DNA from 2 places in the Pantoea sp. X-Soil-MYKO-1785 genome. Region 2 is predicted to be linked to the other one. Evidence: predicted binding sites of a transcription regulator. Region 2 holds the regulator's gene; the other holds the start of a gene.

Region 1 (14,781 bases), 1.3 Mb from region 2:
CCGTATTCTCGGCGAAGATCGCGTGGTGGTCTACGACATGCCGGGCACCACCCGCGACAGCATCTATATTCCGATGGAACGTGATGGACGCGAGTATGTGCTGATCGACACCGCAGGTGTGCGCAAGCGTGCCAAAATTTCTGACACCGTAGAGAGATTCTCGGTGATCAAAACGCTGCAGGCGATTGAAGATGCCAACGTCGTGATGCTGGTGATCGATGCGCGTGCCGGTATTTCCGATCAGGATCTTTCACTGCTGGGCTTCATCCTCAACAGCGGCCGCTCGCTGGTTATTGTGGTCAACAAGTGGGATGGCCTGTCGCAGGAAATCCGTGATGAAGTGAAAGAGACGCTGGACTACCGTCTGGGCTTTATCGATTTCGCCCGCATCCACTTTATCTCTGCGCTGCACGGCAGTGGTGTCGGCAACCTGTTTGAATCGGTCACCGAAGCCTATGACTGTTCAACCAAACGTGTGAACACCTCAATGCTGACCCGTATCATGAACATGGCGGCCGAAGATCATCAGCCACCATTGGTTCGCGGTCGTCGCGTTAAGCTGAAGTATGCGCATGCCGGAGGCTATAACCCGCCGATCGTGGTGATCCACGGTAACCAGGTTAAAGACCTGCCGGACTCATACAAACGCTACCTGATGAACTACTTCCGTAAATCACTGAACGTCATGGGAACGCCGATTCGTATCCAGTTCAAAGAGGGTGAGAACCCGTACGAAGGTAAGCGCAACCTGCTGACGCCAACCCAGCAGCGTAAGCGTAAGCGTCTGATGGCGCATATGAAGAAAAATAAGCGTTAAGCGAAAGAGGGCCGGAAGGCCCTCTTTTTTTGTCCTGATAGTGAGCAAGAGGCTAATCATGACCATCATCTGTGAAAACTGTCAGCAGCCGCTGCAGCTCAGCGACGGCGAATTTATCTGTCGCGGTTGTGGCGCACACACGCCGGCGCAGGCGTGCTGCCCGGATTGCCATCAGCCGCTGGAACGGCTTTCTGCCTGTGGCGCAGTGAACTACTTTTGTCACCATGGACACGGCCTGATCTCGAAAAAGCGGGTCGAATTTCAGCCACAGCGCTAACTACGCGGCAGCAATCCGGCGGATGCCCCCGGCATTCACTACAATTGTTTGTAGCAAAAATGCTATTGCAGCGTAACAACCGGGTTATAGATGTTCACTCTGTAATGTACCAGGTGGTACAATCCTGCCGCGTCGTGGGGATGGGCCAGCCACACCAGGTCTTTTCCGGTCCGGATCTCTCCATGGACGCGGGTCTGTTTATATTTGATTTGAAACAGTGCGGCACTCCGCATGTCCCTTTGACAAGGTTGCGCAGTTCAGGCGGCAACCGGCGTGGACGCTCTGTTTATTCAGGAGAGTTAGTGTTATGGCTGAAACATCGTCCCGCTCCGCTAAGGGGCTGGGAATAGTATCCGTGCTGCTCGGGCTGGTGCTACTGGCTACCGGCCTGTTCTTCGCGATAGGCGGCGGCAAACTGGTTGCCCTCGGCGGCAGTTGGTACTTCCTGATTGCCGGTATCGTTACCGTTTTATCAGCAATTCAGTTCTTCCGTCGCAAATCATCGGCGGTGGTACTGTTCCTGCTGATGTTTGTCGGCACCCTGATCTGGTCGCTGTTTGATGCTGGCATCGAGTTCTGGCCGCTGGTTTCGCGCCTGATGGTGCCTACCGGCCTGATGATCGTCGCCTTCCTGCTCTGGCCTGCGCTGCGTAAGCGTGAAGGCAAAAGCTCGCTGGCTAAGCCCGCTTATGGGCTTTCTGCGCTGCTGGCAGTCGGCATGGTAGTGACTTTCGTACAGATGTTTCAGCCTCATCCTACCGTTGCGTTTTCCGGCGAAGAGCTGCCGCTGATTCCGGTGGATAAAGCGAAACAGCAGAAAGACTGGGATAACTATGGCAACACCCCGCAGGGCAGCCGCTTTGTGGCGCTGGATCAAATCACTCGTGATAACGTGAAAGATCTGCAGGTCGCCTGGACCTTCCGGACCGGCGATATCCCGGACAGCCCAACCGGCAACGGCGCGGAAGATCAGCAAACCCCATTACAGGTCGGCAATACCCTCTATCTCTGCACCCCGCACAACAATGTTATTGCGGTCGAAGCAGACAGCGGTAAGCAGATCTGGAAACGCGAAATCAATGCCCAGGCGGAAGTCTGGCCGCGCTGCCGTGGTCTGGCTTATTTCGATGCCACTAAACCGCTGCAGCAGCCCACTCAGCCAGGCTCGACGCCGGTTCCGGCCGTCACGCTGCCAGCCGGTGACAGCTGTCAGCGCCGCATCCTGATGAACACCATCGATGCACGTCTGATTGCCATCAACGCTGACAACGGTGAGTTCTGTGAGAGCTTTGGTAATCACGGTATCGTTGACCTGAAAGCCGGTCTCGGCCAGGCGCCCGATCCGCAGTATCAGCTGACGTCGGCCCCGACGCTGGCAGGCACCACCGTGGTAGTGGGCGGCCGGGTTGCTGACAACGTCCAGACCGATATGCCGGGTGGTGTATTGCGTGGTTTTGACGTCGTCACCGGTCAGATGCGCTGGGCGTTTGACCCGGGTAATGTCGATCCGAATGCGGTGTTAATGCCGGGCAAAGAGTACGCCCGCAGTACACCGAACTCGTGGGCACCGATGTCCTACGATCCGGCGATGAACACCGTGTTTATCCCGATGGGCAGCTCATCTGTCGATCTGTGGGGTGCGAACCGTACCGAACTGGATCACAAATATGGCGCATCCGTGCTGGCACTGGATGCCACCACCGGTAAAGAGAAGTGGGTTTATCAGACCGTACATAACGATCTGTGGGACTTCGACCTGCCGATGCAGCCAAGCCTGATCGATTTCCCGCTGAAGGATGGCACCACTAAACCAGCGGTGGTGATTGGCGGTAAAACCGGCATGATCTTCGTGCTCGATCGCATGACCGGCAAGCCACTGACCAAAGTCGAAGAGCTGCCGATGCCGCAGGGACATATCCCGAACGAGCAGTACACCAAAACCCAGCCTCATTCGACCGGTATGCCGCAGATTGGCAACCAGACGCTGAAAGAGTCTGACATGTGGGGTGCTACGCCGTTTGATCAGCTGGCCTGCCGTATTGGCTTCAAATCGATGCGTTATAATGGCCTGTTCACCGTACCGGACACCGATAAGTCGCTGAGCTTCCCGGGTTCGCTGGGCGGGATGAACTGGGGCAGCATGTCGACCGATCCGAACAATCATCTGCTGTTCGTCAATGACATGCGTCTTGGCCTGTGGGTACAGATGATCCCGGCTGACACCAATAAGATTTCACGTGGCAGCAACGGCGGTGAAGCGATCAATACCGGTATGGGCGCGGTGCCGCTGAAAGGCACACCGTATGCGGTAAACAAAAACCGCTTTATGTCGCCGCTGGGCATTCCTTGCCAGAAGCCACCGTTTGGTACGCTGTCGGCGATTGACATGAAAACTCAGAAAATCGTCTGGCAGGTGCCGGTCGGAACCGTGCAGGATACCGGACCTTTCGGCATCAAAATGCGCATGAAAATGCCGGTTGGTATGCCAACGCTGGGCGGTACGCTGGCAACCCAGGGTGGCCTGGTGTTCATCGCCGGTACTCAGGATTACTACCTGCGCGCCTTTGATGCTTCAACCGGTAAAGAAGTATGGAAAGCACGTCTGCCGGTTGGCAGCCAGGGCGGCCCGATGAGCTACGTTTCGCCGAAAACCGGCAAACAGTACATCCTCATCTCCGCTGGTGGTGCGCGTCAGTCACCAGACCGCGGTGATTACGTTATTGCTTACGCGCTGCCAGACAGCAAGTAAGTTCACCAGTGAAAAGGGCCGACATTGTCGGCCCTTTTTTTTGCTTATTCACCATCACGCCACAGCGCCTGCAATTCTGGCGGCGCCACCTGTTCCGGAATCAACAGCACAATGGTGCCGACCTCGCGGTGGGTCGCATACTGAATCTGAATGCGAAAATAGCGTTGATCGCCACGTCCCACCTCAGGTGCTTTCTCTTCCGGTTCGCCCAGCGGCATCGCCTGCTCAAGCGCACGACAGACCCGCTGCTTTTCCGGCGGCGGCAGTTCACCCAGCGAAAAACGGCGTTCAGCACGCAGGCCCGGCATAAAAGCGAGGCCTCCTTCACGCGCCACGATGATGATGGCGTCATCGGTGAGTTCGGGCAGATCACTCATAGCACACCGACCTCTTTCCACGCCTGCTCAATCGCGCTGGCAACGGAGCGGTTAAAGCGTTTTTCGCCATGCTGAACGGTAACGCGGGCAAAGGTTTTAAAATCGGCATCCTGCGGCAGTTCGTCATCGCACAGGGTGTCATACCAGGCGTGACCCGCCAGTTCCCACGCATAGCCGCCCAGCGCTTTCGCCGCCAGATAGAAGGCGCGGTTAGGAATACCGGAGTTGAGGTGCACGCCGCCGTTATCTTCGCGGGTCTGAACGTAATTATCCATGTGCGCCGGCTGCGGATCTTTGCCCAGCATCGGGTCGTCATAGGCGGTGCCGGGGGCAGACATCGACCGCAGCCCTTTGCCATTGATACCGCTGGCCAGCAGACCTTCACCGATGATCCAGTCAGCCTGATCGGCACTCTGTTTTTTACTGAACTGTTTGACCAGCGAGCCAAACACATCGGAGAGTGACTCGTTCAGCGCACCCGCCTGCTCAAAGTAGATCAGACCGGCTTCATTCTCGGTCACGCCGTGCGTCAGTTCGTGCGCCACCACGTCGATCGCAATGGTAAAACGATTAAAAATCTCGCCGTCACCATCACCGAATACCATCTGCTGACCGTTCCAGAAGGCGTTCTGGTATTTATCGCCGTAGTGGACCGTCCCGAGCAGTTTCAGTCCCTGGTTATCCAGCGAGTTGCGCTGATAGGCCTGCCAGAAAAAGTCATAGGTGGTGCCGAGATAATCCCAGGCTTCGCCAGCGGCGACATCGCCGGTTTCCGGCTGGCCTTCCTGACGAATCAGCTTACCGGGCAGGGTTTGCTGATTTTGCGCATCATAAATTTCGCGATCCACATGGCCGCCCGCTGCCGTTTTCGCCACGGTCGGCTTTTGCCAGTGTTCAGCCATCAGATGCTGTACATGAGTCAGGGTGCGTCGCGCCTGTTCCTGCTGGTGGCCGGAGCCGTGCGCGATAATTTTGCGGAGGATATAGGGAGGAATAACGCTAAAGGCCATATGAAACTCCTTGGCAACAGGGATGTGCCAAAAAGTATAGACCGGTCAGTAAAGATACACCTCGTCGATGCCTTAACCGGCAACACCATACCCGGTGAGCTGCCGGTCTGAAACCAGCAGGGCGATCAGGAAGCGGCTTTGCGGCGACGCTTTTTCTCCGGCAACAGCTGGGTCACCTGGCTCTCAACCCAGCCATCATCCAGACGGGTGCGCAGCAGATCGCCATTCTGCAGCTGCTGGGTTTTTTTCACTACCTGACCTGCGGTATCGGTGGTGACGCTGAAGCCGCGCGCCAGGGTCGCTAACGGACTGACGCCTTCCAGCTGCGCCACCCGCTGGCCGAACTGCTGCTTATTGGCACTTAGCTGTTTCTGCATACTCTGCTGCAGACGATAGTGCCAGCTTTGCAGCTGCTTCTGCGCTTCAAACAGACGCTGCTGCGGCTGCTGTGCCGTCAGCCGGTGCGTCAGGCGATCCTGCTGCCGGCTGGCGTGGCGCAAGCCGGTTTCCATCGCGTCAGTCAGTCGCTGCTGCAGGCGGAACAGGGCGGTCTGCTGGCGGGCGAGTCGTAACTGAGGATGCTGCTGTTGCAGACGGTGCTCCAGCCGGCTGTAGAGCCGCTGCTGGCGCGCCAGATAGTAGTCCATCGCCATCTCCAGCCGCTGTTGCTGCGACTGCAGCTGACGCAGCAGCTCAAGCTGATTACGGCTGACGATCTCGGCGGCGGCCGAGGGCGTAGGCGCGCGCAAATCTGCCACAAAATCGGCAATCGTGACGTCAGTTTCATGGCCGACGGCGCTGACTATCGGAATACGGCTGGCAAAAATCGCCCGCGCGACCCGTTCGTCGTTAAAGCTCCACAAATCTTCCAGTGAGCCGCCGCCACGGCCGACAATCAATACGTCGCACTCATTGCGCAGGTTAGCGATCTCAATCGCCCGGACGATTGCGGCAGGCGCATCAACGCCCTGAACCGGCGTGGGATAGATCACTACCGGCAAGGAGGGATCGCGGCGATGCAGCACCCGCAGCACATCGTGCAGCGCCGCGCCGGTTGATGAGGTGATCACCCCCACCTGGCGCGCCGGATCGGGTAGCGGTTGCTTATGCTGCGGTTCGAACAGGCCTTCGGTCGCCAGCCGCGCTTTCAGCAGTTCAAACTGCTGCTGCAGCAGTCCTTCACCGGCCGGATGCATACTTTCGATAATCAGCTGATAGTCGCCGCGCGGCTCATACAGCGTGATGTTGGCGCGAACCAGCACCTGCTGACCATGCTGCGGACGAAAGGTGACGCGACGGTTGCTGTTGCGGAACATGGCGCAGCGCACCTGGGCACCGTCATCCTTCAGGGTGAAGTACCAGTGACCGGAAGCGGGTTGGGTGAAGTTGGAGATCTCGGCGCTCAGCCAGACCAGGCCCATCTCCTTTTCCAGCAGCTGACGCACTGTGGTGTTAAGACGGCTGACGGTAAAAATATTGGCGACGGGTGGCAGCGACATGTGACGAAGATCAAATTCCAAATCAGTAGGTTAATTCATCGATACTACAGGGCTGATAGCGCGGATCAAGCGTTTTTCTGAAATAATGCTGGAGGCAATCGGTTACGGCCTGTATAATGCCGCGGCAATATTTTATCTATTCTCATTCACCCGAGGTGGAGTATTGCCATGTTAAGAATCGCTAAAGAAGCACTCACTTTCGACGACGTTTTGCTCGTTCCTGCACACTCCACCGTCCTGCCGAATACGGCCGATCTCAGCACTCAGCTGACCAAAAACATCCGTTTAAATATTCCGATGCTCTCCGCTGCAATGGACACCGTGACCGAAGCGGGTCTGGCGATTGCGCTGGCGCAGGAAGGTGGTCTTGGCTTCATTCACAAAAACATGTCAATTGAACGCCAGGCGGACGAAGTGCGCAAGGTGAAGAAACATGAAAGCGGCGTGGTGACTGAGCCACAAACCGTGCTGCCAACCACACCGCTGGCCGACGTGAAAGCGCTAACCGAGCGTAACGGTTTTGCCGGTTACCCGGTAGTAAACCGCGACAACGAACTGGTCGGTATCATTACCGGTCGTGACGTTCGCTTTGTTACTGACCTCTCACAGCCGGTATCTGCGGTGATGACCCCGAAAGATCGTCTGGTGACGGTGAAAGAGGGTGAAGCGCGCGACGTAGTGCTGCACAAAATGCACGAAAAGCGCGTTGAAAAAGCGCTGGTGGTGGATGACAGCTTCCATCTGCTGGGCATGATCACCGTAAAAGATTTCCAGAAAGCCGAACGTAAACCTAACGCCTGTAAAGATGCGCAGGGCCGTCTGCGTGTCGGTGCCGCCGTAGGTGCCGGCGCCGGTAACGAAGAGCGTATCGATGCGCTGGTTGCGGCTGGTGTTGACGTGCTGCTGATTGACTCCTCGCACGGCCATTCCGAAGGCGTGCTGTCACGTATTCGTGAAACCCGCGCCAAATATCCTGACCTTGAAATCGTCGGCGGCAACGTGGCGACCGGTGCTGGCGCACTGGCGCTGGTAGACGCGGGCGTCAGCGCCGTGAAAGTCGGTATCGGCCCGGGCTCCATCTGTACTACCCGTATCGTCACCGGCGTCGGCGTGCCGCAGATTACCGCCGTTTCTGATGCGGTAGCTGCACTGGAAGGCACCGGTATTCCGGTCATCGCCGATGGCGGTATCCGCTTCTCTGGCGACATCGCTAAAGCAATTGCTGCGGGTGCATCCTGCGTGATGGTCGGTTCTATGCTGGCCGGAACCGAAGAATCGCCGGGCGAAATCGAACTCTATCAGGGCCGTTCGTTCAAATCTTATCGCGGCATGGGTTCACTGGGCGCGATGTCGAAAGGCTCATCTGATCGTTACTTCCAGACTGATAACGCCGCCGACAAACTGGTGCCGGAAGGCATCGAAGGCCGCGTGGCCTATAAAGGCCGCCTGAAAGAGATCGTACACCAGCAGATGGGCGGACTGCGCTCCTGTATGGGCCTGACCGGCTGCCCAACCATTGATGACCTGCGCACCAAAGCGGAATTTGTCCGCATCAGCGGTGCCGGCATCAACGAAAGCCATGTCCACGATGTGACCATTACCAAAGAGTCACCGAACTACCGCATGGGATCGTAATCCCGTAAGATTTCCCGCCCGGCTTCAGCCGGGCGCTTTTATTTATCAAGTCACCGTTCTGGAAACCCCTCAATGACGACGGAAAATATCCATAAGCATCGCATTCTGATTCTCGATTTCGGCTCTCAATATACTCAGCTGGTGGCACGTCGCGTGCGCGAACTGGGTGTCTACTGTGAACTCTGGGCATGGGACGTGACCGAAGAGCAGATTCGCCAGTTCAATCCGAGCGGCATCATCCTCTCTGGCGGTCCGGAAAGCACCACCGAGCTGAACAGCCCGCGTGCGCCTGAATATGTCTTCAGCGCTGGTGTACCGGTGCTGGGCGTCTGCTACGGCATGCAGACCATGGCGATGCAGTTGGGCGGTAAAGTCTCCGGTTCCAGCGAGCGTGAGTTCGGTTATGCGCAGGTTGAAGTGACCACCCCAAGCGCGCTGGTACGCGGTATTGAAGACGCGATCAGCGCCGCCGGTAAACCGCTGCTGGATGTCTGGATGAGCCACGGTGACAAAGTGACCGCCATTCCGGCTGACTTCGTCACCGTTGCCAGCACCGAAACCTGTCCGTTCGCCATCATGGCCAACGAAGAGAAGCGTTTCTACGGCGTGCAGTTCCACCCGGAAGTAACCCATACCCGTCAGGGGCTGCGGATGCTTGAGCGTTTCATTATCGATATCTGTGAATGTGAAGCACTGTGGACGCCGGCTAAGATCATTGAAGATGCGGTTGAGCGCCTGCGTGAGCAGGTCGGCAATGACAAGGTCATCCTTGGCCTGTCCGGCGGCGTTGACTCCTCTGTGACCGCGATGCTGCTGCACCGCGCCATCGGCGATCGTCTGACCTGCGTATTCGTGGATAACGGTCTGCTGCGCCTGAACGAAGCGCAACAGGTGATGGATATGTTTGGCGACCACTTTGGTCTCAACATCATCCATGTGCCGGCTGAGATGCGCTTCCTGGATGCACTGGCGGGTATTGATGAACCAGAAGCTAAGCGTAAAACCATCGGTCGCGTCTTTGTGGAAGTCTTTGACGAAGAAGCGCTGAAACTGCAGGACGTTAAGTGGCTGGCACAGGGCACTATCTATCCGGACGTGATTGAATCAGCCGCCTCTGCCACCGGTAAAGCGCACGTCATCAAATCGCATCATAACGTCGGTGGCCTGCCGAAAGAGATGAAGATGGGACTGGTTGAGCCGCTGAAAGAGCTGTTCAAAGATGAAGTGCGCAAGATCGGTCTGGAGCTGGGCCTGCCGTACGATATGCTTTATCGCCATCCGTTCCCGGGCCCAGGTCTGGGCGTGCGCGTGCTGGGCGAAGTGAAGAAAGAATATTGCGACCTGCTGCGCCGTGCCGATGCGATCTTCATTGAAGAACTGCACAAAGCCGATCTTTACAACAAGGTCAGCCAGGCCTTCACCGTCTTCCTGCCGGTACGTTCGGTCGGTGTGATGGGCGATGGCCGCAAATATGACTGGGTGGTTTCACTGCGTGCAGTGGAAACCATTGACTTCATGACTGCACACTGGGCGCACCTGCCGTATGAATTCCTCGGCCGCGTCTCTAACCGCATCATCAATGAAGTCAACGGCATCTCCCGCGTGGTGTATGACATCAGCGGCAAGCCACCGGCGACCATCGAGTGGGAATGATTTCGCGTCTGGCAACAGCCGGCACGGTTAAGCAGTAAAGCCCCTCTAAGCCCGCGTAACTGCGGGCTTTTTTGTTTTTGTGTCTGGCACTTTCTGGCAGCGGTTAGCAACGGGAAGCACGGTTTTTTCAATGACATTCAGGAGCAACGCTCTAACGTTAATGACCGTAATGACCGTAATGACCGTAATGACCGTAATGACCGTAATGACCTTATTAAATTTTTCTTTTCAGCCAGCCGGGTGATTGCTCACAAAAACCTTTGCCGGTAGCACGGATTATATCCTTCCTTCGCACTACGATTCCGATACGACTAATGAGTCGCGCTACGTTAAACCGGCTTTTGGCGCTGACTTATCATTTGGCATAGAAACAAGGGTAGGCGTCGCCTGAGTTTGCATAAAGAACTCCGTAATTAAGAATGCGCTAAATAAAGGGTTGTTACCTATCCTCTGTTTTCATCGCTGGTGGCTCAATTACGTTATTTCACTCTTGTATTGAGATAATTATCAAGTGTGAGCTATGCCGCAAAATTACGCTTAGATATTGATTTTGCTTTATCACAGAGATTAGGTAAAGCTAAATAATTGTCTATTTAGTATGGTAGTTGATTTGCTTGAAATATCGTCAATGCGTGGTCAGACAACCCTTCTGCACCGCTAAATGACTTTTGTTTTGATGATCACATTAATAAAAAAACATAATTAATTAGTTCAAAAACGTAATAGATTCTCCAGGGTTAGTTGTGTCAGAAAGTGTTCCACCCATACAAAAGAACCGGAGATCGGACCAGAATGAGCAATAACATAATGCAAAGCCGGCATGATGAATATCATAAATTAACCCGCGGAGAGCGTATTGGTTATGGAATGGGCGACTTTGCGCAAAACCTGGTGTTCGGTACCATAGGTGGCTTTCTGGCGCTTCACATGTTGACTGTAAATACAATCAGTACAGCCACAGCCGGATTTATATTTCTTTTTGTCCTTATTGTTAACGTGTTATGGGACCCGATGGTCGGGACTTACGTTGATAAAAGAAGCTCACTTGCCGGCAAATATCGTCCCTGGCTTTTAAGAGCAGGGGTTCCGCTGGTTATTCTTTCTGCTCTACTTTTTGCTCCCATTCCCGCTATCCAGGGTTCTGTCCCTTTTGCATTTGTGGTTTATTTAGCCCTGGATTTGGTTTATTCCGTAGTGAATATTCCGTATGGTTCACTTAACGCTTCCCTAACCAGAGATCCTGAATCTATTGATAAACTGACCAGCACACGTATGATGCTGGCTAATAGTGCCAATCTTCTGGTCTATACGCTATTCCCAATGTTTGTACAAATGGCTTCGCCGAAAGATCGAAGCCTGAAAGATACCGGTTTCTTTGGCCTTGAACTCAATATGGGCAACTATACCGATCCCTCAGCTAGCTACGCGTGGTTTGGGGTTTACTCAATCTATATGCTGATCGGCGCAGTGGCTCTTTTCATCTGTTATAAATTTACTAAAGAACGTGTTGTTGCGACGGCAGAACAAACCGCCAACGTAAAAGCAACAGATTTGTTCCATGAACTCAGACATAATCGGCCGCTGGTTATCCTCGGACTGTTTTTTATGCTGGCCTTTACCTTCATGTTTTTCATGAATACCGTAAATGGCTTTTTCAACCAATATGTTGTTGGCCACTCAGAGTGGATGGGTGCTATCGGCCTGGTCGCCTCAATTCCCGGTATTGTCTTCCCTGTTTTCTGGCCCAGACTGAAGAAAATTTTTGGCAAAAAAGGTTTCTTCCATCTGTTCCTCGGCATGTTTATTGTCGGTGAACTACTGACGTACGTCTGGTCACGCGAAGCAATGCATGATGCACTTTGGCTGGCTTATATCTCAACATTCATTAAGCAGTGGGGATTAAGTTCAGCGACCGGCTTTATGTGGGCGCTAGTCCCTGAAGTTGTTGCATATGGCGAATTAAAAACAGGAAAACGAAACGCCGCCATTATCAATGCCATTATGGGACTGTTTTTTAAAATCGGTTTTACCCTGGGTGGCGCGATTCCACTTTGGTTACTGGCAGCTTATGGTTTTAACGAAAAAGGGGCTCAGCAAAGTGCAAATGCTATCGATGGAATAATTATTACAGCGATTTGGGTCCCCATAATGTTAGCTGCCGTTTCAATGATCATCATTCAGGTTTATCCCATCTCAGACAAACATGTCACAGACATCAATCGTCAGCTTGATGAAGTACGTGTGTAGGTTGAATAAGTCACGATAACATTCAAAAGATATACAGCTTAAACTTAAAAAGGTGTGATTATATGTCTCTGATTCAAAACCCTATCTTACCTGGATTTAATGCTGACCCGAGCATTATCCGGGTAGAAGACACCTACTATATTGCAAACTCTACATTTGAATGGTTTCCGGGTGTTCGTTTACATGAGTCAAAAGACCTGGAACACTGGAACCTTCTCCCAGCCCCCTTATCAACAACCGCGCTTTTAGATATGAAAGGAAATCCTTCCTCCGGCGGGATTTGGGCGCCAGCGCTTTCTTATGCGGATGGCAAGTTCTGGTTAGTTTATACCGATGTGAAAGTTACAGAAGGCGCCTTTAAAGACATGACGAATTATCTGACTACAGCCACTAATATTCGTGGTCCATGGACAGATCCGATTAAACTGAATGGTGTCGGCTTTGACGCCTCACTTTTCCATGATGATGATGGCCGTAAATATATCGTTCAACAAACCTGGGATCATCGGGAGTATCATCATCCTTTTGATGGCATCACGTTAACTGAGCTTGATACACAGACGCTGAAAATAAAACCCCAGACTGCGCGAACGATTTATCGCGGCACTGCTGTTGCCCTGGTTGAGGGTCCACATCTCTACAAACTGAACGGATATTATTACCTTTTTGCCGCTCAGGGCGGAACCGTTTTCACTCACCAGGAAGTTGTGGCGCGTTCAAAAACATTAGATGCCAATAGTTTTGAAACACAGCCCGGTGAAGTGTTCTTAACCAATTTTGATACGCCAGACAGCTATATCCAAAAGCAGGGGCATGGCTCGCTGGTCTCCACCCCGAAAGGGGAATGGTATTATGCTTCACTTTGCGCGCGTCCGTGGAATCGTGCCGGTGAGTCCGCCTACGACCCGCGTGGCTGGTCTACTCTGGGAAGAGAAACCTCTATTCAGAAAGTGTATTGGGATAAAGATGGCTGGCCACGCATTGCAGGAGGCCACGGTGGACGGACGTTTGTCGAAGGTCCAACCGATGCGATTTATACCGAAAGCACAGGAGATCATAGCCAGTACGATGAGTTTATAACAACGACACTCGATCTCAACTGGAATACGCTCCGGGTCCCGTTCAGCGAAAAAATGGGATCGACGGGCGATGGAAAGTTAACCTTAACAGGCCAGGGATCGTTAGCCAATACTCATGACCTATCGCTGATTGCCCGACGCTGGCAAGCCTTTTATTTTGATGCGCAGGTTAAAGTCAAATTTGAGCCATTTAATTATCAGCAAATGGCGGGATTAACACATTATTACAACGACCGCCATTGGAGTTTTATTTTTATTACCTGGAATGAAATTAATGGGTCAGTTATTGAAATTGGTGAGAATAACCGTGGTAAATACACATCCTATTTGAAAGATGATGCCATTAAGATCCCAGAGGATACGCAGTATGTCTGGTTTCGCACCAGGGTTCGGAAGGAAACCTATACCTACGAATATAGTTTTGATGGCGTCAGTTTCACTGAAATCCCTGTCAAATTAGATTCGGCTATTCTTTCAGATGATTATGTACTGCAAAGTTATGGTGGGTTCTTTACTGGCGCATTTGTTGGCCTCGCTGTGGTTGATTATTCAGGTTATGCAGCCAGCGCAGAATTTTATCATTTCAGTTATCAGGAGCTTGGCGATTTCCTACTTGAAAATAACAGGTACAACTGGGAAGCCAGTGAGTCACGATTTAATTAAATAATAAAGTCTGAACTCAGACAATAAGTGCAACGCCAGCCTTGATGCTAAGGGGGCGTTGCACCTGAAGAACGCACCAGCCTGAGAGCTTGATTGACTGTACGCACAGAACTCACCAATCAACGCTTTGCTGGCGAGTGAACGAATGGAATAGAGTATCTGCCTTTATCAACCATCCTGTTTGATCATTCTGACTACGGAGACACCTATTACGCTAATTATTTAATTTTACCTCTGCGAAATAAAAAAATAAAATCCACTTGTTTTGGTAGAGTTGTTTCTGTTAATACCGAAACAGGATGGTTATTGTCTGAAGATATAATTAAATTGAGATAGCCATGAAAACTTTAAAAACACGCCCTTTAGTATTGGCGATAATTACCGCACTGTGCCCGGTTTCCGTTCTGGCACAGGAATTCACTCAGGAACAGATTGACGCCATCGTCGCCAAAGCGGTTGATAAAGCCCTGGCCGAGAGGCAGGCAAAAATCACTGCTGCCGCCGATAAAAATGTCGACGTTATTACCAACCCGCAAACCACTGCAGCCTCCCCGGATTTAGAAATTCCATTTGGTCTTAAATTCAGCGGTTACGCCCGTTACGGCGCCCACTTCCAGACGGGCGATCAGAAATATGTTGGCGTCGACGGATCCTATAACGGCGCCTCGGCTATCGGCCGTCTGGGTAACGAAAGTAACGGCGGTGAATTCCAGTTAAGCAAAGCCTTCAAAAGCGACAGAGGGGCTATCTGGGATCTTAACGTCATGTTTGACCA
Region 2 (14,781 bases):
GCAGCAGGATGCGCCGCTCAACCCGCAGCGTCCGGAGAGCTTCTACGGCGGCGGTGCTGAAGGCTATATCGATTACCCAACGCTGTAAGAGAGCGGGCTGCTATCCGGCAGGATGGCAGCCATTATTCATTGGCGATTTTGATCGCTATACTTAGCGCTTGTGTCATCCGGCGATGGCGTTTTGATTATCAAAGAGGATGTTTATGCGTTTACTTCATACCATGCTGCGCGTTGGCGATCTGCAACGCTCAATCGACTTCTATACCCGCGTGCTGGGCATGCGCGTGCTGCGTCAGAGTGAAAATACCGAATATAAATATACGCTGGCGTTTGTTGGTTATACCGAAGAGAGCGAAGGCGCAGTGATCGAACTGACCTACAACTGGGGCGTTGATAAATATGACCTCGGTAACGCTTACGGTCACATCGCGCTGGGCGTCGACGACGTTGCTGCCGCCTGCGAACGTATCCGTAACGATGGCGGCAACGTCACCCGTGAAGCGGGTCCGGTGAAAGGTGGCTCAACCATCATCGCCTTTGTTGAAGATCCTGATGGTTACAAAATCGAACTGATCGAGAACAAACACGCCGGTCACGGCCTGGGCAACTAAACCTGCTCTTCAGCCTGCCCTGTCGGGTGGGCTGACCTCTTCTGCTCCTCTTCATCTGCTGCACCCGGGCCAGATTTTTGCCATAATGCGCGCTGCCCTTTTTCTGCAATGAGATCCTGATGTCTGAATCGAATTCCCCCAATGCACTCAATCAACGTTTCCGTGGCTTCTATCCGGTGGTCATCGACGTCGAAACCGCCGGCTTCAACGCGCAGACCGACGCGCTGCTGGAGATCGCCGCTACCACGCTGAAAATGGATGACGAGGGCTGGATCCATCTCGACCAGACGCTGCATTTTCACGTTGAACCGTTTGTCGGGTCGCTACTGCATCCTGAAGCGCTGGCGTTCACCGGTATCGACCCCAGCAATCCGCTGCGCGGCGCAGTGAGTGAATATGAGGCGCTGCACGCCATCTTCAAGATGGTGCGTAAAGGCATTAAGGATACCGGCTGCAATCGCGCCATTATGGTGGCGCATAATGCGACCTTTGATCTGAACTTCATGAACGCGGCGGCCGAGCGTGCCAGCCTGAAGCGCAACCCTTTCCACCCGTTTGCCACCTTTGATACCGCGGCGCTGAGCGGACTGGTGCTGGGGCAGACCGTGCTGGCGAAGGCGTGTAAAGCCGCGGGCATGGCGTTTGACAGCACCCAGGCTCACTCGGCGCTGTATGATACCCAGCAGACCGCTATTTTGTTCTGTGAACTGGTGAATCGCTGGAAACGGCTGGGTGGCTGGCCCCTGCCCTTCGCCGAAGGCGAAGCAGCCGCGAGCGCTGACTGAGGGATCTGCAATGAAAAAGGCCGACGCGATGTCGGCCTTTTTGTTTTATTCCGCTTCTTTAAACTTCTCTGCGGTCTCTTTAATCAGCGACTGCAGTTCACCGCGCTGGAACATCTCAACGATGATGTCACATCCGCCGACCAGTTCGCCATCAATCCACAGCTGCGGGAAGGTTGGCCAGTTGGCATATTTCGGCAGCTCTGCACGAATGTCTGGGTTCTGCAGAATATCCACGTAAGCAAAACGCTCACCGCAGGCTGACAGCGCCTGAACCGCCTGCGCAGAGAAACCGCAGCTTGGCAGTTTCGGGGAACCTTTCATGTACAGCAGGATCGGGTTTTCTGCGATCTGGCGCTGAATTTTTTCTACAGTACTCATAATTGCCTTCCTTAATTCATTACTTCGTGTTTGTTTATTGTAGCGACTTCGCCCCAGGACTGAAAACGAGATTTTGGCCGTTGCCCGATTAAATCGCCATGTTTGTTAACTCCTGTTTTCGGCCCTGTTAACCCATGATTATTAACCGCAGGTAACATATTAATAATTTGCAATAGTTTTGTAGATATAAGATGCTGAAAATGCTCATTTTCGACACAACTGTGCGTGTCCGAAAGATTAATAAAAAAAGGCGTTACGGTTTTCAGGCGAACTGGACTAGAATGGCTTCGGCACTGATCCTGGATCAGATTATTCCCAACTTTGTCGTGGTGCGTAGTGGCCCTGACAACTTAACTAAAACCGGACTATGCGTTTAATCATTACGCTTTTCATCCTTGCCTTTGCGCAACTGTTCTTCAACATCGCTTCTGCTTCCCCGCAGGCGCCGGTGAATGTCAGTTCGCATAAAGCAGAGAAAAAGAGTGCGCGCGAAGATGAGCGCCGCAAGCGTCGCCCGTTGAAAACGTCGGCGAAGAAAACACGCGTCAGCCCGATCCAGAAGCTCAAACTCAAAAAACAGAAAAAAAGCGAACTCAGCGCCAGCCATCTTTCCGCAAAGAAAAGCAAAACTCCACTCAAAACCGCCAGTAAAAAACGTTACGGCCATCAGCGTACGCTCAAAACCGCAGACGCCAGCAGCAGTGACATCGGCACCATTAAAATGAGCAAGTCACATCGTCAGCGCTACCAGAAAGCGCGTGAGACGGCGATGACCAAGCTGATGGGCCAGCTGGGCAAACCCTATCAGTGGGGCGGCACCTCACCGCACACCGGTTTCGACTGCAGCGGCCTAGTCTGGTACGCCTATAAAGATCTGGTCAAGTTTAAGATCCCGCGTACCGCCAATGAGATGTACCACCTGCGCGACGCCGCGCCGGTAAAACGCGAGTCGCTGGAGAAAGGCGATTTAGTCTTCTTCCGGATTAATGGTCGCGGCACCGCCGATCACGTTGGGGTTTATCTCGGCAACGGCAAATTTATTCAGTCACCTCGCACCGGCAAAGATATTCAGATCAGTGCGCTGGGTGAAGATTACTGGCAGCGCCACTACATCGGCGCGCGGCGGGTAATGACCCCGAAAACCATTCGTTAAGCGGCTTCGCTACGCGAAAATCAAACAGAGAAAAGCCGGGCGATGCCCGGCTTTTTCATTAGTGCAGCACCGCTGTAAAGCTAAAGGCGACGATCATCAGCAGACAGCCGACGGTAGTCATCAGGGCCAGTTTCAAATCAGTACTCATTTAGCGCTCCTTAGTCACATATTTTGTAGGGATAAGCCATTTTCCCATAGGGGCTGGTAAAAATCTCGTTTTATCCGTTCAGCCTTGTTAGAATCCTGCCTTTGTTGCGCAACGCGCGCAATCCCGGTTCCGTTTGCTCTCCTTTTCAGGCGCTCATTACCCGCCAGACGCCTGTTTACCGGTCAGAAAAGCTGCATAATTGCGGGGAAAACCCTGAGCAGACGCAAACGTTTAACATTATGCTTATCATTGCGTTAGATAAGCCCTGGAGTCCGATTTTAATGGCAACAATTAAAGATGTGGCAAAACGCGCCGGCGTCTCAACGACCACCGTTTCGCACGTCATCAACAAAACGCGTTTTGTCGCTGAAGAGACGCGCAACGCGGTCTGGCAGGCGATTCAGGAACTGCACTATTCACCGAGCGCGGTGGCGCGCAGCCTGAAGGTGAATCACACCAAAACGCTGGGCCTGCTGGCAACCTCCAGCGAAGCGCCCTACTTTGCTGAAATTATTGAAGCGGTGGAGAATCACTGCTTCGATAAAGGCTACACCCTGATTCTGGGCAATGCGCACAACGACCTGCAAAAGCAGCGTGCCTATCTCAGCATGATGGCGCAGAAGCGCGTCGATGGACTGCTGGTGATGTGCTCTGAGTATCCGGACGATCTGTTAAAGATGCTGGAAGAGAATCGCAATATCCCGATGGTGGTGATGGACTGGGGTGAATCACGCGCTGACTTCACCGACACGGTGCTGGATAATGCCTTTCAGGGCGGCTACCTGGCCGGACGTTATCTGATTGAGCGCGGTCACCGTGATATTGGCGCGATTCCCGGCCAGATGGAACGCAACACCGGCGGCGGACGTCACGCGGGTTTCCTCAAGGCGCTGGAAGAAGCAGGCATTCAGCCGCGTGCCGAATGGATCGTGCAGGGCGACTTCGAGCCGGAGTCGGGCTATCAGGCGATGCAGCAGATCCTGTCGCAGAAACAGCGTCCGACTGCGGTGTTCTGCGGGGGCGATATCATGGCGATGGGCGCGATTTGCGCCGCCGATGAGATGGGATTGCGGGTGCCGCAGGACATTTCGGTGATCGGTTATGACAATGTGCGCAACGCGCGCTACTTTGCGCCTGCGCTGACCACGGTGCATCAGCCAAAAGCGCAACTGGGTGAGAAAGCGCTGGAGATGTTGCTGGATCGCATCACCAGTAAACGTGAGATTTCTCAGACCATCGAAGTACACCCAACGCTGATTGAACGCCGTTCGGTGGCTGACGGTCCGTTCCGCGACTACCGCCGTTAATCTTCGCTTAACCACTCCTGATTAAGCGTTTGCGCATCACCCAGATAGCTGAGTAACCAGCCCGTTGCCGGTGATGCGCGATCTTCCGCCCAGCTTACGCAACAGGGACTGTCCGGAAACGCGACCGGCAACGTTAATTCTACCAGCGCTCCGCTGTCCAGTAATGGCCGCGCCAGATGCCCAGGCACCATCGCCACGCACAATCCCTCCAGCACGCAATCCAGTCCGGTCTGCCATTCCGGCACCACCAGCCGACGCTGATTGTCGAGCGTCCACGTCATCCGGCGCGGCAGCGCGCGCGAGGTATCTTCCAGCACCAGCGACGGCCAGCTGCGCAGGGTGTCGTCGTCAATCTGGCTCACCCCGGTCAGCGGATGGTGGTGCGCCACCACACAACGCCAGTTGAGCGTCCCCATGTCGCGAAAGGCAAAGCGTCCGCCGACCGGTATCGCCTGAGTGGCACCGATAGCCACTTCAACCCGATCATCGGCCAGCGCATCCCAGACGCCGTTAAACACTTCATAACTGATGTGCAACTCCATGTCGGGGAAATGGCGGTAAAAATCCTTGACTAACTGCCGGGTGCGCTGCGGCTTGACGATGCAGTCGACCGCAATACTCAGCTGTCCACGCCAGCCGTTAGCCAGCTGCTGACACTGGCGGCGGGTGGCGAGCATTTTTTTGATAACGCTGCGCCCTTCCCGGACAAAATGCTCGCCGGCGGGGGTTAATACCACCTCGCGATGCTGGCGCTCAAACAGCGGTACCGCCAGCCACGTTTCCAGCTGACGCACGGTGTAGCTGATAGCTGACGGCACCCGATGCAGCTCCTGCGCCGCGGCGCTGAAGCTGCCACCGCGCGCCACCGCATCCACCACCTCTAAAGCATATTCTGACCACATAATCTGCCTTCAAATTTTTTAACAGCAACCGGCAAATATTAGCGTTTCACAGCGGCAAACGCACCTTTTACACTCTGCCGCGTTCAACCTGCAAAATGAGAATCAGATGTCACCGTCAAAAGGATTTATGCCGTATCTCGCTCTGCTGAGCATGCTGGGCTTTTTAGCCACCGATATGTACCTGCCCGCCTTTGGCGCGATGCAGCAAACCTTTAACACCTCACCCGGCCTGATCAGCGCCAGTATGAGCCTGTTCCTGGCGGGATTTGCCTGCGGTCAGCTGTTCTGGGGACCACTGTCAGACCGCATCGGCCGCAAGCCGGTATTGCTGGCCGGTCTGGCGCTGTTTGCCGTCGGCTGCGCCGGTATGCTGTGGGTCAATGATATTTATCTGATGCTGGCGCTGCGCTTTGTTCAGGCGATCGGCGTCTGTGCCGCAGCCGTTAGCTGGCAGGCGCTGGTAGTCGATCGCTATCCGGCGGCGCGGGCCAACAAAGTGTTCGCCACCATTATGCCGCTGGTGGCGCTCTCACCGGCGCTGGCACCGTTGCTGGGTGCCTGGCTGATCGGCCATTTTCACTGGCGTTCTATTTTCCTGGTGCTGACGCTGATTGCCGTGGCGCTGATCCTTACCACCCTGCGCCTGCCGGGCAGCCGTAAAGCCAAAGGTGAACAAGGCGCACAGCCTGGTTTTTTCACCCTGCTGAAGTCGCGGGTCTACAGCGGCAACGTGCTGATCTACTCCGCCTGCTCCGCCAGCTTTTTTGCCTGGCTGACCGGCTCGCCGTTTATTCTGGCCGATCTGGGCCTGACGCCCGCCGACATCGGTCTGAGCTATCTGCCACAGACGGTTGCATTCCTGATTGGCGGTTTCGGCTGCCGCGCCCTGCTCAACCGTTTTACTGGCGCACAGTTGCTGCCGTGGCTGCTGGCGATCTATAGCCTGAGCATTCTGGCGCTGTTTGCGGTTGCGCTTTCCGGCCACAGTACGCTGGTCAACCTGCTGCTGCCGTTCTGCGGCATGGCGCTGGCCAATGGTGCCATCTACCCGATCGTGGTTTCCGCTGCGCTGATGCCTTTCCCTGACGCCACCGGTAAAGCGGCAGCATTGCAGAATACTCTGCAACTGGGATTATGCTTCGCCGCCAGCCTGGCCGTCTCGGCCGGACTGACGCAGCCGCTGCTGACCACTACCCTGATGATGGCGCTGACTATCCTGCTCGCCCTGCTCGGCTTCGTGATGCAGCGTGTTGCAAACGCACAATCTGATGTTGCCACCCCCTCTACCGCCTGCCAGGATAATCACTGAAGCAATGATTTTTTAGTTAGCTCACTAACAATAAGTCATTGAATATTGACCCGCGTGGGAATATACTCATTCGGGTCAATAAATCCGCATCAAATCAACAACATAATAACATTACACAATGATTGGCAACCGGCTCGCCGGGAGGATGTCTGCGCGCACGTCAGGATTTATGCGTCGGATCCTTTTGCACCATTTCAATCCTCTGTATCACGCCAGATATCTGGTTTACAGAGTCATCCGTGACTTTTCTCAATTCCTGAAGAAATTGACTATTCTTTTTCAGGTTAAGATTGGACAGGTGGTGGAGAAGCTATGAGTTCATCGTATGTAGAAGAAGTGAGCCTCGAAGAAAACCATTGGTATCGCATCGTTCACGAACTGCTGGAAAAAGCAGATATCGAAATTAATGGTTCACGAAGCTGGGATATTCAGGTTAAAAATCCTGACTTCTTTAAACGTGTTCTGCAGGAGGGATCGCTGGGTCTGGGCGAAAGTTATATGGACGGCTGGTGGGAATGCGATCGGCTGGATATATTTTTCCACCACGTACTCAAACATAAACTGGACCAGCAACTTCCTCATCATTTTAAAGATACGCTGCGTATTGCCGCGGCGCGCTTAACCAACCTCCAGTCGAAAAAACGCGCCTGGATTGTCGGTAAAGAGCATTATGATTTAGGAAACGATTTGTTTTCTCTGATGCTTGATCCTTATATGCAGTACTCCTGTGGCTACTGGAAGGAAGCCACCACGCTCGCCGCCGCGCAGGAAGCGAAGCTGGATATGATTTGCCGCAAATTAGCACTGGAGCCGGGCATGTCGCTGCTGGATATTGGCTGCGGCTGGGGCGGACTGGCAGAATTTGCCGCACGTCATTATGGCGTTAAAGTGCATGGTGTTACCATTTCGGCTGAACAGCAGAAACTGGCGCAGCAGCGCTGTGAAGGATTAGACGTCACCATTCTATTACAGGACTATCGCGATTTGAATGAACAGTTTGACCGCATTGTGTCGGTCGGAATGTTTGAGCATGTCGGTCCTAAAAATTACGCCACCTATTTTGATGTCGTCGATCGTAATTTAAAGCCAGACGGTATTTTCCTGCTGCACACCATCGGTGCGATTAAAACCGATATGAATGTGGATCCGTGGATCGATAAATATATTTTCCCGAATGGCTGTCTGCCTTCGGTACGCCATATTGCCGACGCCAGCGAACCGCATTTTATTCTGGAAGACTGGCATAACTTTGGCGCAGATTACGACACCACTCTGATGGCGTGGTATGAACGCTTTATCCAGGCCTGGCCGCAATTAGCAGATAGCTACGGTGAACGCTTTAAGCGCATGTTCTCTTATTACCTTAACGCCTGTGCCGGCGCGTTTCGCGCTCGCGACATTCAGTTATGGCAGGTGGTGTTCAGTCGGGGCGTGGAAGGCGGGTTACGCGTGGCGCGTTGAAACCTCTGCGGGAGCGGATAAACGATAAAAAAGGCGCTGATGCGCCTTCTTTTTTAGCTTTCTGCCGTCGGTTGCCCGGTCAGCATATTCATCGCCGCCGCCGCATCACGCTGCGCTAATACCCGCTCAACGGTGTCGACAATTGCCTGGGTATGCGGATCGATCTCGATATTAACCCGGTCGCCAAAGGTTTTTGTTCCTAAGGTAGTGCGTTCCAGCGTTTCCGGGATCAGATAGACGCAGAATTTGGTTCGGGTTACATCCCCGACCGTCAGGCTTATCCCGTCGATACCAACGAAGCCTTTGTGCAGGATATATTTCATCTGGGTCGGATCCTGGATCTTAAACCAGACTTCGCGGTTATGTTCCGACTGGATGATTTTGCAGATTTCAGCGGTGGTCATAATATGACCAGACATCAGGTGTCCGCCTATTTCATCGCTGAATTTTGCGGCGCGTTCAATATTGACCACATCTCCCTGACGTAAATCGCCGAGGTTGGTGACGCGCAGGGTCTCTTTTATTAAATCAAAACTGACCCGATCGCCATCAATAGCCGTCACGGTTAAGCAGCAGCCGTTGTGTGCCACCGATGCGCCCAGTGCCAGCCCCGGCAATAATTCTTCCGGCAACCTGACGGTGTGAGTACGGAACAGCTCTTTCTCATCAATGGACACTATTTCTGCGGTGCCCTGCACAATACCGGTAAACATAGTCTTTGCCTCTGCGAAGTTTGCGCTAGTTTATCACAGCTCACGTCCGCTGTTAGCTTTCAGCCGGCGGCGTAGCCTTACAGCGTAGCAAAACGCATGCAGTGACAAAGATTGGCGAATCCGCTATCGCCAGTTACACTAGCTGACGCAATTCCTGGGGCTTCCCTGCCCCGCCATTATTTCATTTAACTTTTCAGGTGTTAACGTGCAGAAGTATTTAACAGAAGCGCGTCAATTGCTTGCCCTTGCGATTCCGGTCATCCTTGCTCAGGTGGCTCAAACCGCAATGGGATTTGTGGATACCATTATGGCCGGCGCCGTCAGCGCCACGGATATGGCCGCCGTCGCTGTCGGCACCTCTATCTGGCTTCCGGCCATCCTGTTTGGTCATGGTCTTCTGCTTGCATTGACGCCCACGGTTGCGCAACTCAACGGCTCTGGCCGCCGCGAACGCATCGCCGAGCAAATCCGCCAGGGTTACTGGCTGGCCCTGTTTGTTTCGCTGTTGATCATGATGCTGTTATGGCATGCCGGCTACTTAATCCGGGCGATGCATGACATCGATCCGCTGCTGGCGATGAAAGCAGAAGGCTACCTGCATGCCCTGCTGTTTGGCGCACCGGGCTATCTGTTTTTTCAGGTGCTGCGTAATCAGTGCGAAGGCCTGTCGAAAACCAAGCCGGGTATGGTGTTGGGCTTTCTCGGTCTGATGGTTAATATCCCGCTGAACTACATCTTTATTTATGGCCATTTCGGCATGCCGGCGCTGGGCGGCGTGGGCTGTGGCGTGGCAACGGCCTCGGTCTACTGGGTGATGTTCATCTGCATGCGCTTCTGGGTCCGCCGGATGAGCACCATGCGCGATATCCATCTGACCAGCAGCTGGTCACCGCCTTCGCGTCCGATTCTGACCCGTCTGATGACGCTGGGCTTACCGGTGGCGCTGGCGCTATTCTTCGAGGTCACGCTGTTTGCTGTGGTCGCACTGCTGGTGTCGCCGCTGGGTATTGTTAACGTCGCCGGTCATCAGATCGCGCTCAACTTCAGTTCACTGATGTTCGTTCTGCCGTTGTCACTGGGCGTGGCCACCACCATCCGGGTTGGCTATCGGCTGGGTCAGGGGTCAACCGAGCAGGCCAAAGTCGCCGCCTGGACCGCCCAGGGCGTCGGCATCAGCATGGCCGCGCTGACCGCGCTGTTTACTGTGACCTTCCGGCATCAGATCGCCCTGCTGTATAACGACAATCCGGAAGTGGTGACGCTGGCGGCGCAGTTGATGCTGCTGGCGGCCATCTATCAGTTTTCTGACTCGATCCAGGTGATTGGCAGCGGTATTTTGCGCGGCTATAAAGATACCCGCTCGATCTTCTTTATCACCTTTATCGCCTACTGGCTGCTGGGCCTGCCGGCCGGCTATTTACTGGCACTGACCGACTGGCTGGTGCCGCGAATGGGGCCGGCAGGCTTCTGGTGCGGCTTCATTGTCGGGCTGACATCGGCGGCGGTAATGATGATTTGGCGGATCAGGCGCTTGCAACAGTCACCTGCCGAGGTGATCCTGACGCGCGCGGCGCGCTAACCGGTTGAGCGGGCGGTAAAAGGCCCGCGATGCCTAAAAAAACGACGCATAGCACAGTTGCTGTTCAGTCACGGTGAAAAAACCATTTTTCCCCTTGCCAGCCTCTTCGGCTGCCGTTAATATTCGTCCCCGCTGTCGCCCAGACAGCGTGTTGCGCTCTTAGCTCAGTTGGTTAGAGCACCACCTTGACATGGTGGGGGTCGATGGTTCGAGTCCATTAGAGCGCACCAAGTGCGTCCGTAGCTCAGTTGGTTAGAGCACCACCTTGACATGGTGGGGGTCGGTGGTTCGAGTCCACTCGGACGCACCATTTCCTGTAAGCGTTCTTAGCTCAGTTGGTTAGAGCACCACCTTGACATGGTGGGGGTCGATGGTTCGAGTCCATTAGAACGCACCACTTTCAGAATTTCTCCCGCTTGCGCAACTCCCCCTTTTATTGATCTACATCTCTTCCTGTGCTGCTTTTCAATTGGTTTTCGCATACTTAGCGACTATACTGTGCCGCGTTGTCCACTTGAAAGGTTTCAGCGATCACGTGCCTATTGCGATAACTCAGATAATTTGCGCAACACTCAGAAGGTGGTTACCAACCGTAACCGCACAACTTCCCTGCACGCCTGGCCTTCGTCACCTATTCTTACTCTGTATAGCCCGTTTCGATTTCAAACAGAATTCTCACTTCGATGCATTGCCATCGGATTTCGCCCTTTATCATCCATCACAACTTACAGATAACCCGTCATGAAAAAGACTAAGATCGTTTGTACTATCGGCCCGAAAACCGAATCAGAAGAGATGCTGACTCAGCTGCTTGAAGCCGGCATGAATGTTATGCGTCTTAACTTCTCCCACGGCGACTACGCCGAGCACGGCCAGCGCATCACCAACATGCGTGCCGTGATGGAAAAAACCGGCCGTCAGGCGGCTATCCTGCTGGACACCAAAGGCCCTGAAATCCGCACCATGAAACTGGAAGGCGGAAATGATGCCCCTCTGAAAGCGGGTCAGACCTTTACCTTCACCACCGACCAGAGCGTGATCGGCAACAGCGAACGCGTTGCGGTGACCTATCCTGGCTTTACGGCTGACCTGAAAATCGGTAACACCGTACTGGTCGATGATGGCCTGATCGGCATGGAAGTGACGGAAGTCACCGAAAACACCGTGGTGTGTAAAGTACTCAATAATGGCGACCTCGGTGAAAACAAAGGCGTTAACCTGCCAGGCGTTTCTATTCAGCTGCCGGCGCTGGCGGAAAAAGATAAGCGCGACCTGATCTTCGGTTGTGAGCAAGGTGTCGATTTCGTTGCTGCGTCGTTCATCCGTAAGCGTTCAGACGTGCTGGAAATTCGTGAGCACCTGAAACAGCACGGCGGTGAGCACATCCAGATCATCTCTAAAATTGAAAACCAGGAAGGCCTGAATAACTTCGACGAAATTCTCGAAGCGTCAGACGGCATCATGGTTGCGCGTGGCGACCTGGGCGTTGAAATCCCGGTTGAAGAAGTGATCTTCGCGCAGAAGATGATGATCAAGAAGTGTAACAAAGCGCGCAAAGTGGTGATTACCGCTACTCAGATGCTTGACTCAATGATCAAAAACCCACGCCCTACCCGTGCTGAAGCGGGCGACGTGGCAAACGCCATCCTCGACGGTACTGATGCGGTAATGCTGTCAGGCGAAAGCGCCAAAGGGAAATACCCGCTTGAGTCAGTGACCATTATGGCCACTATCTGTGAGCGTACCGATCGCGTGATGAAGTCCCGCATCGATAGCCAGAACGACACCCGCAAACTGCGCATTACCGAAGCGGTCTGCCGCGGTGCGGTTGAAACTGCTGAGAAGCTGGAAGCGCCACTGATTGTGGTCGCCACTGAAGGCGGTAAGTCTGCCAAGGCAGTACGTAAGTACTTCCCGAACGCCACTATCCTGGCGCTGACCACCAATGCCACCACCGCGCGTCAGCTGATCCTGAGTAAAGGGATTGAGACCCGTCTGGTGACCGAAATCGCCTCGACTGATGACTTCTATCGTCTGGGTAAAGAAGCGGCGCTGGAAAGCGGCTATGGCCAGAAAGGTGACGTGGTGGTGCTGGTGTCAGGTGCATTAGTACCAAGCGGAACTACCAACACCGCCTCAGTACACGTGCTGTAAAACTATTTTCACCATTTATTTAGAAGCGCCTTTCACGGGCGCTTTTTTTATTTGTACTTAATACAAATGTCGGAAAATTCCAATCGAAAATAACTATTCAATTTCACTTTATATTAAGGTTAATCCGATTAAATCTCTCTGTTTTCGCTAAATTTTTTTATCATCTTCTGCGATCCGCTGCTTCTTTGAGCGAACGATCAAATTTAAGCATCTTCTCATCAAAAATTTATTCTCAACTTAAAAAGCTTTGTGTAATACTTGTAACGCTACATGGAGATTAACTCAATCTAGAGGGTATAAATAATGAATCGTACTAAACTGGTACTGGGCGCGGTAATCCTGGGTTCAACTCTGCTGGCTGGTTGCTCAAGCAACGCTAAAATCGACCAGCTGTCTTCTGACGTTCAGACTCTGAACGCTAAAGTTGACCAACTGAGCAACGACGTGAACGCAGTGCGTTCAGACGTTCAGGCTGCTAAAGATGACGCAGCTCGCGCTAACCAGCGTCTGGACAACCAGGCTCACTCTTACCGTAAGTAAGAGTTCTGGTTTAAAAATGGCGCCTTTAAGGCGCCATTTTTTTTGCTTTGCGTTTACGCGGTTTCCCGCGTGACCCGCTTTAGGGCGTGGCCGTTTCAGCTTCCGCCTGAACAACCGGCGCAGCAGAGGCCGATGCAGGCGTCTCCAGCCCTGCAGGCGGCGTTGTTTCACTCTGGACCGGCTCACCACTGCTGACCAGCACCGGCATGCCTGAGCGACGCGTCAGGCTGGCTTTAATCAAGGCGCTATCACTTTTCTCGCTTTTGATAAATTGCTTCAGTCCGGCAGTCAGCGCTAACGGCATGGTTTGCGGATCGTCCTTATCGTTACGCGATAACGGCTGATGCACCTCGACGTAGCGTTTGCCGTCAGGTTCTACCGCATACTTCACCGGCTGATTAATGATCTGCACCCGCGTGCCTTTCGGCACCGAATTAAACAGCGCTTCGATATCCTCTGAACGCAGGCGAATACAGCCGGAGCTGACGCGCATACCAATGCCGAACTTCGCGTTGGTGCCATGAATCAGATACTGGCCGCTACCGCGCGCCAGGCGCAGCGCAAACAGCCCCATCGGGTTATCCGGCCCGGCAGGCACTACCGCAGGCAGCGTAACCCCTTCTTTGGCATAGCGTTTACGAATGTTCTGAGTTGGCGTCCAGGTTGGGTTGGGAATTTTCTGGCTGATTTGGGTCACCATCACCGGGGTTGCCGCCCCGAGCTGACCAATACCGATCGGATAGACAATGACTTTGTCTTCGCCTTTGGGATAGTAGTAGAGACGCAGCTCGGCCAGGTTCACCACAATGCCTTCTCGCGGAGTATCAGGCAGCAGCATCTGCAGCGGGACGGTGAGTTGCGTGCCGGCTTTCGGCAGCCAGGGATCGGTGCCTGGATTCGCCTCCAGCAGGCTAAGCAGGCCAACCTGATAGCGGGCCGCAATCTCTTCCAGTGGGCGTTTGTCGTCAGGAACCTGGGTCAGGACGTTTTCGCCAATCAGGCGACTGTCAGGGGATGGCAGCGGGTATTCCGTGGCAAATGCGGGTGCAGAGAGCCCAAAACAGGTCAGCAGCAATGCACCGGCTAAACGTAAAGCAGGTTTCATGCAATATTCTCGTCAGATAAAAAAACAGACGCCGGATGGCGTCTGTCGAGTGTAGCTTAGCTGAGGTTCTGAGCGGTATGGCGAATAGACCGAATCATCGCTTCCAGACCCTGCGACCGGGTCGGCGTCAGGTGCTGCATCAGCGCCAGTTCACTGAACCAGTGGCGCACATCCAGCGCCACAATTTCAGCCGGCGGCAGATTCTGATAAAGGCTAAACACGATAGCAATCAAGCCTTTAACAATGGCGGCATCGCTGTCGCCTTCAAACGCGATGGTGCCATCTTCCTGCGGCGTCATCCTGATCCACACCTGGCTCTGACAGCCTGAAATGGCATTCTCTGGCTGGTGCAAGCTTTCGGAGGATTCCGGAAGTTTTGCACCCAGCTCAATGATGTAGAGATACTTCTCTTCCCAGTTGGCGCAACGGTTGAAGTTACGAACCAGTTTCTCTTTTTCTGGCAAGTTCGCCATCTGTCACTCCGTTAAAACTGTTCAGCCGCCCAGCAGACGATGAATACGAGTCAGTCCGGCCGCCAGACGATCCACTTCCTCTTCACTGTTGTAGAAGGTGAAAGAGGCGCGACACATGGCTGGCACGTTGTAATGGTGCATCAGCGGCATCGCACAGTGGTGG

What was found. The regulator PurR, encoded in region 2, represses purine synthesis genes. The targets are predictions, from matches to a motif close to CANGCAAACGTTTGCNTG.
Positions count from the first base shown of each region.
Region 1: a site for PurR is predicted at 6,821-6,838, ahead of guaB (IMP dehydrogenase). Genes of this name have one in related genera too.

Region 1 covers NZ_AP036000.1:3,103,552-3,118,332, reverse strand. Annotated here, with positions in the region: gene der (ribosome biogenesis GTPase Der) at 1-817, shown strand, start outside; gene AC6I8D_RS14790 (zinc ribbon domain-containing protein) at 876-1,094, shown strand; gene AC6I8D_RS14785 (glucose/quinate/shikimate family membrane-bound PQQ-dependent dehydrogenase) at 1,402-3,843, shown strand; gene AC6I8D_RS14780 (protealysin inhibitor emfourin) at 3,888-4,220, opposite strand; gene AC6I8D_RS14775 (M4 family metallopeptidase) at 4,217-5,230, opposite strand; gene xseA (exodeoxyribonuclease VII large subunit) at 5,356-6,729, opposite strand; gene guaB (IMP dehydrogenase) at 6,898-8,364, shown strand; gene guaA (glutamine-hydrolyzing GMP synthase) at 8,437-10,017, shown strand; gene AC6I8D_RS14755 (MFS transporter) at 10,825-12,264, shown strand; gene AC6I8D_RS14750 (glycoside hydrolase family 43 protein) at 12,327-14,006, shown strand; gene AC6I8D_RS14745 (carbohydrate porin) at 14,345-14,781, shown strand, end outside.
Region 2 covers NZ_AP036000.1:1,786,970-1,801,750, reverse strand. Annotated here, with positions in the region: gene AC6I8D_RS08385 (alkene reductase) at 1-88, shown strand, start outside; gene gloA (lactoylglutathione lyase) at 204-611, shown strand; gene rnt (ribonuclease T) at 731-1,396, shown strand; gene AC6I8D_RS08370 (Grx4 family monothiol glutaredoxin) at 1,442-1,777, opposite strand; gene AC6I8D_RS08365 (C40 family peptidase) at 2,142-2,927, shown strand; gene cydH (cytochrome bd-I oxidase subunit CydH) at 2,986-3,075, opposite strand; gene purR (HTH-type transcriptional repressor PurR) at 3,357-4,382, shown strand; gene punR (DNA-binding transcriptional activator PunR) at 4,379-5,284, opposite strand; gene punC (purine nucleoside transporter PunC) at 5,391-6,593, shown strand; gene cfa (cyclopropane fatty acyl phospholipid synthase) at 6,906-8,054, shown strand; gene AC6I8D_RS08335 (riboflavin synthase subunit alpha) at 8,108-8,767, opposite strand; gene AC6I8D_RS08330 (MATE family efflux transporter) at 8,973-10,346, shown strand; tRNA gene AC6I8D_RS08325 (tRNA-Val) at 10,500-10,576, shown strand; tRNA gene AC6I8D_RS08320 (tRNA-Val) at 10,580-10,656, shown strand; tRNA gene AC6I8D_RS08315 (tRNA-Val) at 10,667-10,743, shown strand; gene pykF (pyruvate kinase PykF) at 11,088-12,500, shown strand; gene AC6I8D_RS08305 (major outer membrane lipoprotein) at 12,804-13,040, shown strand; gene AC6I8D_RS08300 (L,D-transpeptidase family protein) at 13,120-14,145, opposite strand; gene sufE (cysteine desulfuration protein SufE) at 14,202-14,618, opposite strand; gene sufS (cysteine desulfurase SufS) at 14,640-14,781, opposite strand, start outside.